DNA from 2 places in the Arthrobacter sp. NPDC057009 genome. Region 1 is predicted to be linked to the other one. Evidence: predicted binding sites of a transcription regulator. Region 1 holds the regulator's gene; the other holds the start of a gene.
What was found. The regulator LexA, encoded in region 1, represses DNA repair genes until DNA is damaged. The targets are predictions, from matches to a motif close to TCGAACANNTGTTCGA.

Region 1 (4,354 bases):
ACGGTGGCCTCACCGAAGCGGCGGATGCCCGCCTTGTTGCCCAGGGCGGTGCGCAGGACCTCGCCGAAGGTGATGGCCACGTCCTCGACGGTGTGGTGCACGTCAATGTGGGTGTCGCCGGTGGCCTTGACGGTCATGTCGATCAGTGAGTGCTTGCACAGCGCCGTCAGCATGTGGTCATAGAAGGGGACCGAGGTGCTGATGTCCGACACTCCGGTGCCGTCGAGGTTGATCTCCACCAGCACGGAGGATTCGCTGGTCTCGCGCTCCATGCGGGCAGTCCGGGCCTCGGCAGCCTTGATTCCGGTGTCGCTCATGGTGATAGGTGTCCTTTGACGAGGATGGGGGGCGGACCAGTCATGGTCCATAGTCAAGTTTAGGCCGGAAGTGCGGCCTGCCTGGCCAGGATGCTTTCCAGCGCCTCCAGGAAGGCTGTGGTTTCCGTCTCAGTGCCGGCGGTGACCCGCAGGTGGCCGGCGATGCCGACGTCCCGGACGAGCACCCCGGCATCCAGCAGCTCCTGCCAGACCTCATGGGGCTTTTCCAGACCGCCGAAGAAGACGTAGTTGGAATCGGATGCCGCCGGCCGCAGCCCCATCCGCGTCAGCTCGGCGACAATCCGGTCGCGCTGGCGCTTGATGTCCTGCACATCCGCCATGAGCGCCTCCCGGTGCTGCAGCGCCGCGAGGGCGGTTGCCTGCGTGACGGCCGAGAGGTGATACGGCAGGCGCACCAGCCGGAGGGCGTCGGTCACCTCCGGCGCCGCGGCCATGTAGCCGAGGCGGGCACCGGCCAGGGCGAACGCCTTGCTCATGGTCCGGGAAACGATGAGCCGCTCCCGGCCCGGCAGCAGCGTCAGGGCGCTGGGCGTGCCGTCGTGCGCAAACTCGTGGTAGGCCTCGTCCACGACCACGACAGCCTGGCTTTCCTCACCTGCCTCGTAAACGGCTTCGACCACATCCAGGCCCAGGCCGGTACCGGTCGGGTTGTTGGGTGAACACAGGAAGACGATATTGGGCTGGAGTTCGCGCACCTGGCTGGCGGCGGACTCGGCGCTGAGGCCGTAGTCATCGGCGCGCTTGCCGGCGATGTACGCGGTGTCCGTGCCGCTGGCGAGGAGCGGGTACATGGAGTACGTCGGGGGAAAGCTCAGCAGCGTGCGGCCGGGGCCGCCAAAGGCCTGGAGGATCTGCTGGAGAACCTCGTTGGAGCCGTTGGCTGCCCAGAGGTTGTCCGGGCTGAGCCCGTGGCCCAGGTACTCCGCCAGGGCTTCCCGAAGTTCCGTGAATTCGCGGTCCGGGTAGCGGTTGAGCCCGGCGGCGGCCTCGCTCACCGCCGCGGTGATGGCCGCCCGCACATCGTCGGGCACGCCATGGGTGTTCTCGTTGACGTTGAGCAGGATCGGCACATCCAACTGCGGGGCGCCGTAAGGGCTCAGCCCCTTCAGGTTGGTCCGCAGGGGCAGTCGGTTCAGTCGCTCAAGCTGGTCAGTCACCAAGACAGTTTAAGGAACCCGGAGGGCTGGCCGGAAACTGTGACGGCTGAGGCACCCCTGCCCCACTTCTGGCCGCCTTATTTCCGCGGCACAAACAGCTGCTGGCCGGGCATGACCTTGCCTGCCTGGAGATCGTTGAGCTGGACGATGTCCGCGATGACATCCCGGGGATCACGGTCCGGATCCACCTTTCCGGCGATGGCCCAGAGGGACTCACCGGGCTGCACCGTGACCGAAACCGCTGGGGTGACGGTCAGTCCGCTGGCATTGTCCGCCGCTTTGGCCGGGGAGTTCAGGAGCCCTGCCAGGGAAAGAATGAGGGCGGCGAGCAGGACAAGCGGCAGGCCGATCAGGACAATGCGGCCGCGGCGCGTGAGCCGGAGGCGCGGCGGCTTGCCCGGGCGGGATGCGGCACCGGACTTCGCCGGGACGGCGGGCTTACCACTGTCCCGGGAATCTGCGAACCGGGCTGTTGGTGAAATGGCGCGCGGTGAAGCGGCGTGTGTTGAAGCGGCGTGTGTTGAAGCTGACATGGCGTGAGCCCTCCTGGACCAAGTTGTACTGCCTCGCGGTTGTACTGCCTCGCGTTCGAACAAACAGTTCGAACACCGGGCCGACAAGCGAGCCTAACTAGAACACATGTTCGAACTTTGCTTTTCCTAGTTTTAGCACCTATCAACGAATTAAGTCGAGACTCGCTAGAACAAATGTTTGAAAAAGCTGTATGGCTGGCCTACGTTGGAAATCACAGAACAACCACATCTGCAGTTGATCAGCAGGGTCTGACATTTTTCAGGCCGGAAGTTCCCGGCCACTGCAGCTACCGCGGCCGGGAGGAACGGAAAGGCGTTGGCGAACATGGCAGCACAGGCCTCTGACGGCAAGGCTCCCCAGCGCAGCCCGCGGTCTCAGCGGACCCCTAAGGGACTCACAGTCCGGCAGAAAAAGATTCTGGAAACCATCCAGCGCTCAGTGAACGAGAACGGCTACCCGCCGTCGATGCGTGAAATCGGCGACACCGTCGGCCTTGCGAGCCTGTCCAGCGTCACCCACCAGCTCTCCCAGCTGGAGAAGCTCGGCTACCTGCGGCGTGACCCCAAACGGCCGCGCGCCATGGAAGTCCTGATGCCGCTGACCCTGGATGCGCGGGCAGCAAAGCCTGGCGGCGCGGACAAGGCCTCAGCCCTGAGCCCGGCAGGCACAGCCGCAGGCGCAACGGTGACAGAACTGCCCAGCGCCATGGACACGGCCATGGTGCCGCTGGTCGGCCGGATCGCCGCCGGCGGCCCCATCCTCGCGGACCAGATGGTGGAGGATCTGATGCCGCTGCCCCGCCAGCTGGTGGGACACGGCGAACTGTTCATGCTCAGGGTCGCGGGCGATTCCATGGTGGACGCCGCCATCTGCGACGGGGACTGGGTTGTGGTCCGCAGGCAAAGCGACGCCGTCAACGGTGACATCGTCGCCGCGCTGCTCGACGATGAAGCCACGGTCAAGACCTTCAGGCAGCGCGACGGCCACACCTGGCTGCTCCCGCAGAACACCCAGTACGAGCCCATCCTGGGCGACCACGCGGTGGTTATGGGCAAGGTGGTTTCAGTACTCCGCTCGCTGTAGCACCGGTCGCTGCCGCACAAGCTCGCTGTAGCAGAAACTCCATTGGCCCCGGGCAGCATCAGCAGCCCGGGGCTTCGCTATGCCTGCGCGCCGGCCAGCCGTTCCAGTGCGGCGACTGCGGTCTTCCGGTCCGTGGTGGGCCAGAACGGCGGCAGGGCGGCGCGCAGGAATCCGCCATAGCGTTCGGTGGACAGCCGGGAATCCAGCACCGCCACCACCCCCTTGTCATTCGTGGACCGGATGAGCCGTCCCGCCCCCTGGGCAAGCCTGATGGCCGCGTGCGTGGCCGATACCGACATGAAGCCGTTGCCGCCGGCCTGGGCGACGGCCCGGGACCGCGCGGTCATCAGCGGATCGTCCGGCCGCGGGAAGGGAATCCTGTCGATCACCACCAGGCGGCACGATCCGCCCGGCACGTCGACGCCCTGCCACAGTGACATCGTGCCGAACAGGCAGGTGTCCGGTTCGTCGGCGAACTGCTTCACCAGCGCCGTCATGGTGGATTCGCCCTGGCAGAGAATGCTCACATCCAGCCGCATGCGCAGGGCATCTGCCGCTTCCTCCGCGGCGCGCCGGGAGGAGAACAGACAGAGTGCTCCCCCGCCGGACGCGCGGATCAGTGACTCGAGCTCGTCGAGCGCCTCCGGCGACGTGCCGCGGCCGGGCTTCGGCAGGTGGCCTGCCACGTACAGGATGCCCTGCCGGGGATAGTCGAAGGGCGAACCCACGTCGACGCCGGTCCAGCTGGGCGCGCCGTCGCCCAACAGGCCCAGGCCGCCTGCGGCGGGTTCGAAGGCGGAGCCGATGGCGAGCGTGGCCGATGTGAGCACCACAGTATGCCCGGCAAACAGGCCTTCCCGGAGCCGGCCGGCCACGCTCAGCGGCGCGATGTTGATCAGTGCCGGGGCGGTCTCGTCGGGCGCCGAGTATCCCTGCTGGGGATCAAACGTGCTGTTCCGTGAGAACCAGACCACCTCGCGGTTTTCCCGCGCGGCGATGAGCCGTTCACACAGCTCCAAAATCACCAGCAGGCGGGACCGCGCAAGCTGCCGCCCGCCGTCGGCCGTTGTGTTGCTGTCCCCCTTGGAATCAGACAGCGCCGCACGGCAGGCCTCACGAAGCTGGTCCACACAGTCCAGCTGTTCATCGTTCAGGCCGTTCGGCAGGAGGCCGCCAGGCACTCCGGCAAGCGCCACCTCGAGGTTGGCGGCCGCCGTGTTGAGGGCGTCAACGGTAATGCCC
Region 2 (4,354 bases), on a different contig from region 1:
GTTGTCGCCGCACAGCACGCCACCAGGACGGCGCGAAGCAGGGTAACGCGGTCCGCAGCCGTGGTCAGCAGCGGCTTGCGATTGAAAACGGAGGCCGCGCCATTTGCCATTACAGCAAATCCGGCGCCCAACGCGGCGAGGAAATACGCTGTTTCAGCTTGGGCAGCGGTCAGGATCCAACTCCCGGACACAAGGAAACAAGCCATGGCAACGGCAACGTCCACCACAGCGCGCCTACTGAGCAAGACCTGCATGTGCCTCCTTGCGCTCATGGTAACAACAGGAGGCCCATTGGCATTCCCGACCTGACCTCGGGAGATAGCAAACGGGTCTGGGCAAACTGGCCCCGATAGGAAAGACTCTTCGGCATGGTACAAGCACCATTAATCGGGCTGAACGACGGCAACCGGATTCCCCAAATTGGCCTGGGCACCTGGCCGCTGAATGACCGGGAGGTGAGTGACGCCGTCGTACGCGCTGCGGAAGCCGGGTACCGGCATATCGATACTGCCGTGCGATACGGCAACGAGGCCGGCGTCGGATCCGGAATCCGGGCCAGCGGCCTGGATCGGAGCGAGTTCTTCATCACCACCAAGCTGGACGGGGAGTTTCAGGGTGGAGACCAGGCCGTAGCCGGCCTGGAAGGTTCCCTGAAACGCCTGAACCTGGAATACGTGGACTTGCTCCTGATCCACTGGCCACTCCCTCGCCGCGGAGAATTCATCTCCACATGGAAAACTTTTGAGCGGCTGCAAAGGGAAGGAAAGGTCCGCTCGATCGGCGTCTCGAACTTCAAGCCAGCCCACCTGGAAGAACTGATGTGGGAGACGGATGTTGTGCCGGCCGTGAACCAGATCCAGCTCAACCCCTCGGTAACCCGCTCCGCCGACTGCATCTACAACGAGCGGCATGGGATCGCCACAGAATCGTACAGCCCCCTGGGGGCGGGATCTGGGCTGCTGTCGGCCCCTGTACTGGCCAGAATCGCCGGCAAACACGGGCGGACAGTGAGCCAGGTGGTGCTGCGCTGGCACGTCCAGCAGGGCCTCGTGGCCATCCCCAAATCAGCTGATCCCCAGCGGATGAAGGAGAACATTGATGTCTTCGACTTTGCCTTGGATGACGAAGACCTGACCGCCATCAGCACCCTCGATGAAGGCCCCGAGGCGGGTGTGAATTCGGACGTCCAGGGCCATTGAAGAATAGCGCCGGACGCGGGCTTACCGCGGATCCTCCCCGCGGGGCGGATGGAAGCCGACTGGCAATAAAATAGTAAGCATGATTAGTATTGAGCAGAAGGACGAAGCGTACCCGGCAACCCGGGTAACTCCTTTAGATGAAGAAGGAACGATAAAATGGGTTTTTTCGCATTTCTGATTCTTGGCCTTATTGCCGGAGCCATCGCTAAGGCCATCCTCCCCGGCCGGCAGGGCGGCGGCATTTTCATCACGCTGCTGCTCGGTGTGGTGGGCGCTATTCTCGGCGGCTTCATCGGCAGCGCGCTCTTTGGCGTGGGCGTCAACGAGTTCTTCTCGCTGTCCACATGGCTGCTGGCGATCGGCGGCGCTCTGATTGTCCTGCTGGTCTACGGCATGATTACCAAGCGCACCGCACGCTAGACGGAGCAGTGCGGAAACCGGCTCCGGGAACCTCCGGGGCCGGTTTCCCACCCCCATGGCCCGTACGGGCTGAACCAAAACCGAACAGATCCCCCTAAAGAGCAGGAGATCATCATGAAATCCAAACTTCTCTTCGGCGCCGGAATCGCTGCAGGCTATGTGCTCGGATCGAGGTCCGGCCGGGCAGCGTACGACAAGCTCAAAGCACGGGCCGCAGGAATCTGGGACAGCAAGCCGGTCCAGGACAAGGTCACGGCAGCTACTGAAGCGGTCAAGGAAAAGGCCCCGGAGGTCGGGGACCAGCTGGCGGAAGCCGCGCGCCGGGCGGGAACCGTTCTCGGCTCGGCCATGCACCGCGACACACACTCTGATGCTGCTTCAAGTGGTTCTGCGTCTGCCGGCACTTCTGCGGACAGCTCGCACGTGCCGGCCCACAGCACGCATCCGGAAACGGTGAACCTGGGGACCTCCGACGTGGAGACCGGTCAGGCCGGTGCCACCACCAACGTGAATCCGAATAAACAGTAGCTTCGGTGCTGAAGCCTGCATCCAAGGCGGTGTGGGCAACAAGCAAAAATGTCAGCCCCCTCTGACAATGTTTTCCTATGGAAGCTATCGGGGGAAACGCAGGCTGCGTCTCAGGCCGGGCAGCAGTGCCCGGCCTGAGTGCTGCCCCAATGCGCAGCGTCCACGCTTCCGGGCGTCCGGCTTTAGCCGGAACCGGCACCGCCGTTGCGGACACATCTTCGTCCGACGGCGGTGCTGCCGCCTCCCCTGACTTGAAGGCGAGCCTGGCCACGATCACGGCCTTAAATGTCAGTCCCCGCTGAGACAGTTGTCCTATGGAAGCCATTGGGAAGCATGGAGCGGACATCGCGGGCGGGACTGACGTCTCCGGCCTGAATGCTGCTGCTCCGCTGCGGGGCCGCGGGCTTCACAGCGTTCCGGCCGCGGCTTCCCCGTCCAGCGCCCGTATCGAGGGCACGTCCGACGGCGGCGCTGCGCTGGCAACTGCTGACCTGCGGGCGGGCCTGATGCTCCTGGATTCCGCAGTCGCTGCGGCGGAGGAAGAGCTCGCCGCAGCCAGTTTCCCTGAAGCAGCCGACTTCGCAGAACTCACAGAACAGCTCTCCCGCCGCATCGAATACCTTCAGCTACAGGCTGCCGCGGCCGTGGAACGCACGCGGGCCGAGGCGATCAGCGCCGCCGAAGCAGCCAACCGCGCGGCCGGCTGGACCACAGGCTGGGGCAATGAACCCGAAACCGCTGCAACCCCAGACGCTCAGCCCTCCCAGGCCGCCGCCGTCGGCAGCCCTGCTGAGGCCCCGTCTTCGGCTGACCCGCTGACGGTCCCTACCCGTGCGGTGGCATGGTCCCCGGCCGACGACGGGTCCCGCAACACGGTTGATTTCCTCCGCACCCGGCTTCGCATCAGCAGCGCCGAAGCACGCCGCCGCCTCGCCCTGGCCGGCGACGTGCTCCCCCGCACCGGACTCGCCGGCCGGCCCATGCCGCCCATACACGAGGAAACCGCGGCCGCGCTCACCGCCGGGATCATCTCCTCCCGCGCCGGCACCACCATCACCACCGCCCTGGACAAAGTCCGCCACATCCCCGATCCAGACGCGCTCGCCAAAATGGAACGCAACCTCACCCAAACCGCGATCGAAAACGACCAGGACTTCCTCACCCGCATCGCCCACCGCTGGATCGACGCCCTCGACCAGGACGGCACCGAACCCTCCGAAGAAAACCTCCGCCACCGCCAAGGCGTCTTCATCCGCCCCAAACGCGGCGGCCTCTACCACCTCGAAATCCACGCCACCACCGACCAATACGAAGTCCTCACCACCGTCATGAACACCGCCACCAACCCCCGCACCACCACACCCGACACCACCAGCGCCGCGGACAATAACGGAAGCGGCGCCGGCAACAACCTCCCCGACGGCGGCGGCAACGACAGCTATGGCGACGGCGAAAACACGGGCAGCGCCACGGCGGGTTCCGATCTTGACGCTGCATTCAACAGCACCTACCTCCCGGACCTCGACCGGCGCACCCTGGCCCAACAACGCCTCGACGGCCTCGTCGGCGCCAGCAAGGCGGCCCTCGCCACCGGAACCCTGCCCACCACCGGAGGACTCCGCCCCCAGGTCATGGTCACCGTCTCCTACCAGGACCTCCTCAACAGCATCCAAACCACCGCAGCCAACGGCCCCCGCTACAACAGAAACCGCGCCAGCACCCGGCCAACAAACAGCCCCGCACCAACAAACGACACCGGGCACACCACCACGAACCAGCCACCAGGCACCCCCGGCTGGCCGGCCACCGGTCCAGCACTCCTGCCGGGCACCTGGCAGGTCAGCCCTCCCGAACCGCTCGCAGCCACCACCGCGGACATCTGCCAAACCAGCGGTCCGGAATCGCCAACGGAAACCGGGCAAACCGGCGACGCCGGATCCTCGCCCGATTCGGCTACCGGCCCGGACAAGAGGCCCGGCGGCGAAAACCAGCCCGCCCCCGCAAACAGGCTCTCCGGCATCAACCAGCCAGGCATCAATTCGCCAGGCATCAACTGGGCAAGCGCCGGGTTCAACGGCCAACCCGGCGCACCCACCGGCAGCGGGACCTTCACCTACACCGGCCCCGTCACCGCCTCCACCATCCGCAAAATCGCCTGCGACGCCGACATCATCCCCGTCCTCCTCAGCAGCCAAGGCCGCATCCTC

Region 2: ACFTR6_RS09615 (DUF222 domain-containing protein) is a predicted target of LexA. The motif match lies at 2,354-2,369, and genes of this name have one in related genera.

Annotation. Positions count from the first base shown of each region.
Region 1 covers NZ_JBHUSB010000023.1:41,859-46,212, forward strand. Annotated here, with positions in the region: gene hisB (imidazoleglycerol-phosphate dehydratase HisB) at 1-317, opposite strand, end outside; gene ACFTR6_RS19095 (histidinol-phosphate transaminase) at 377-1,495, opposite strand; gene ACFTR6_RS19100 (LysM peptidoglycan-binding domain-containing protein) at 1,573-2,028, opposite strand; gene lexA (transcriptional repressor LexA) at 2,354-3,112, shown strand; gene ACFTR6_RS19110 (ATP-dependent DNA helicase) at 3,190-4,354, opposite strand, start outside.
Region 2 covers NZ_JBHUSB010000007.1:113,083-117,436, reverse strand. Annotated here, with positions in the region: gene ACFTR6_RS09635 (CDP-alcohol phosphatidyltransferase family protein) at 1-110, opposite strand, end outside; gene ACFTR6_RS09630 (aldo/keto reductase) at 369-1,199, shown strand; gene ACFTR6_RS09625 (GlsB/YeaQ/YmgE family stress response membrane protein) at 1,356-1,619, shown strand; gene ACFTR6_RS09620 (hypothetical protein) at 1,734-2,147, shown strand; gene ACFTR6_RS09615 (DUF222 domain-containing protein) at 2,462-4,354, shown strand, end outside.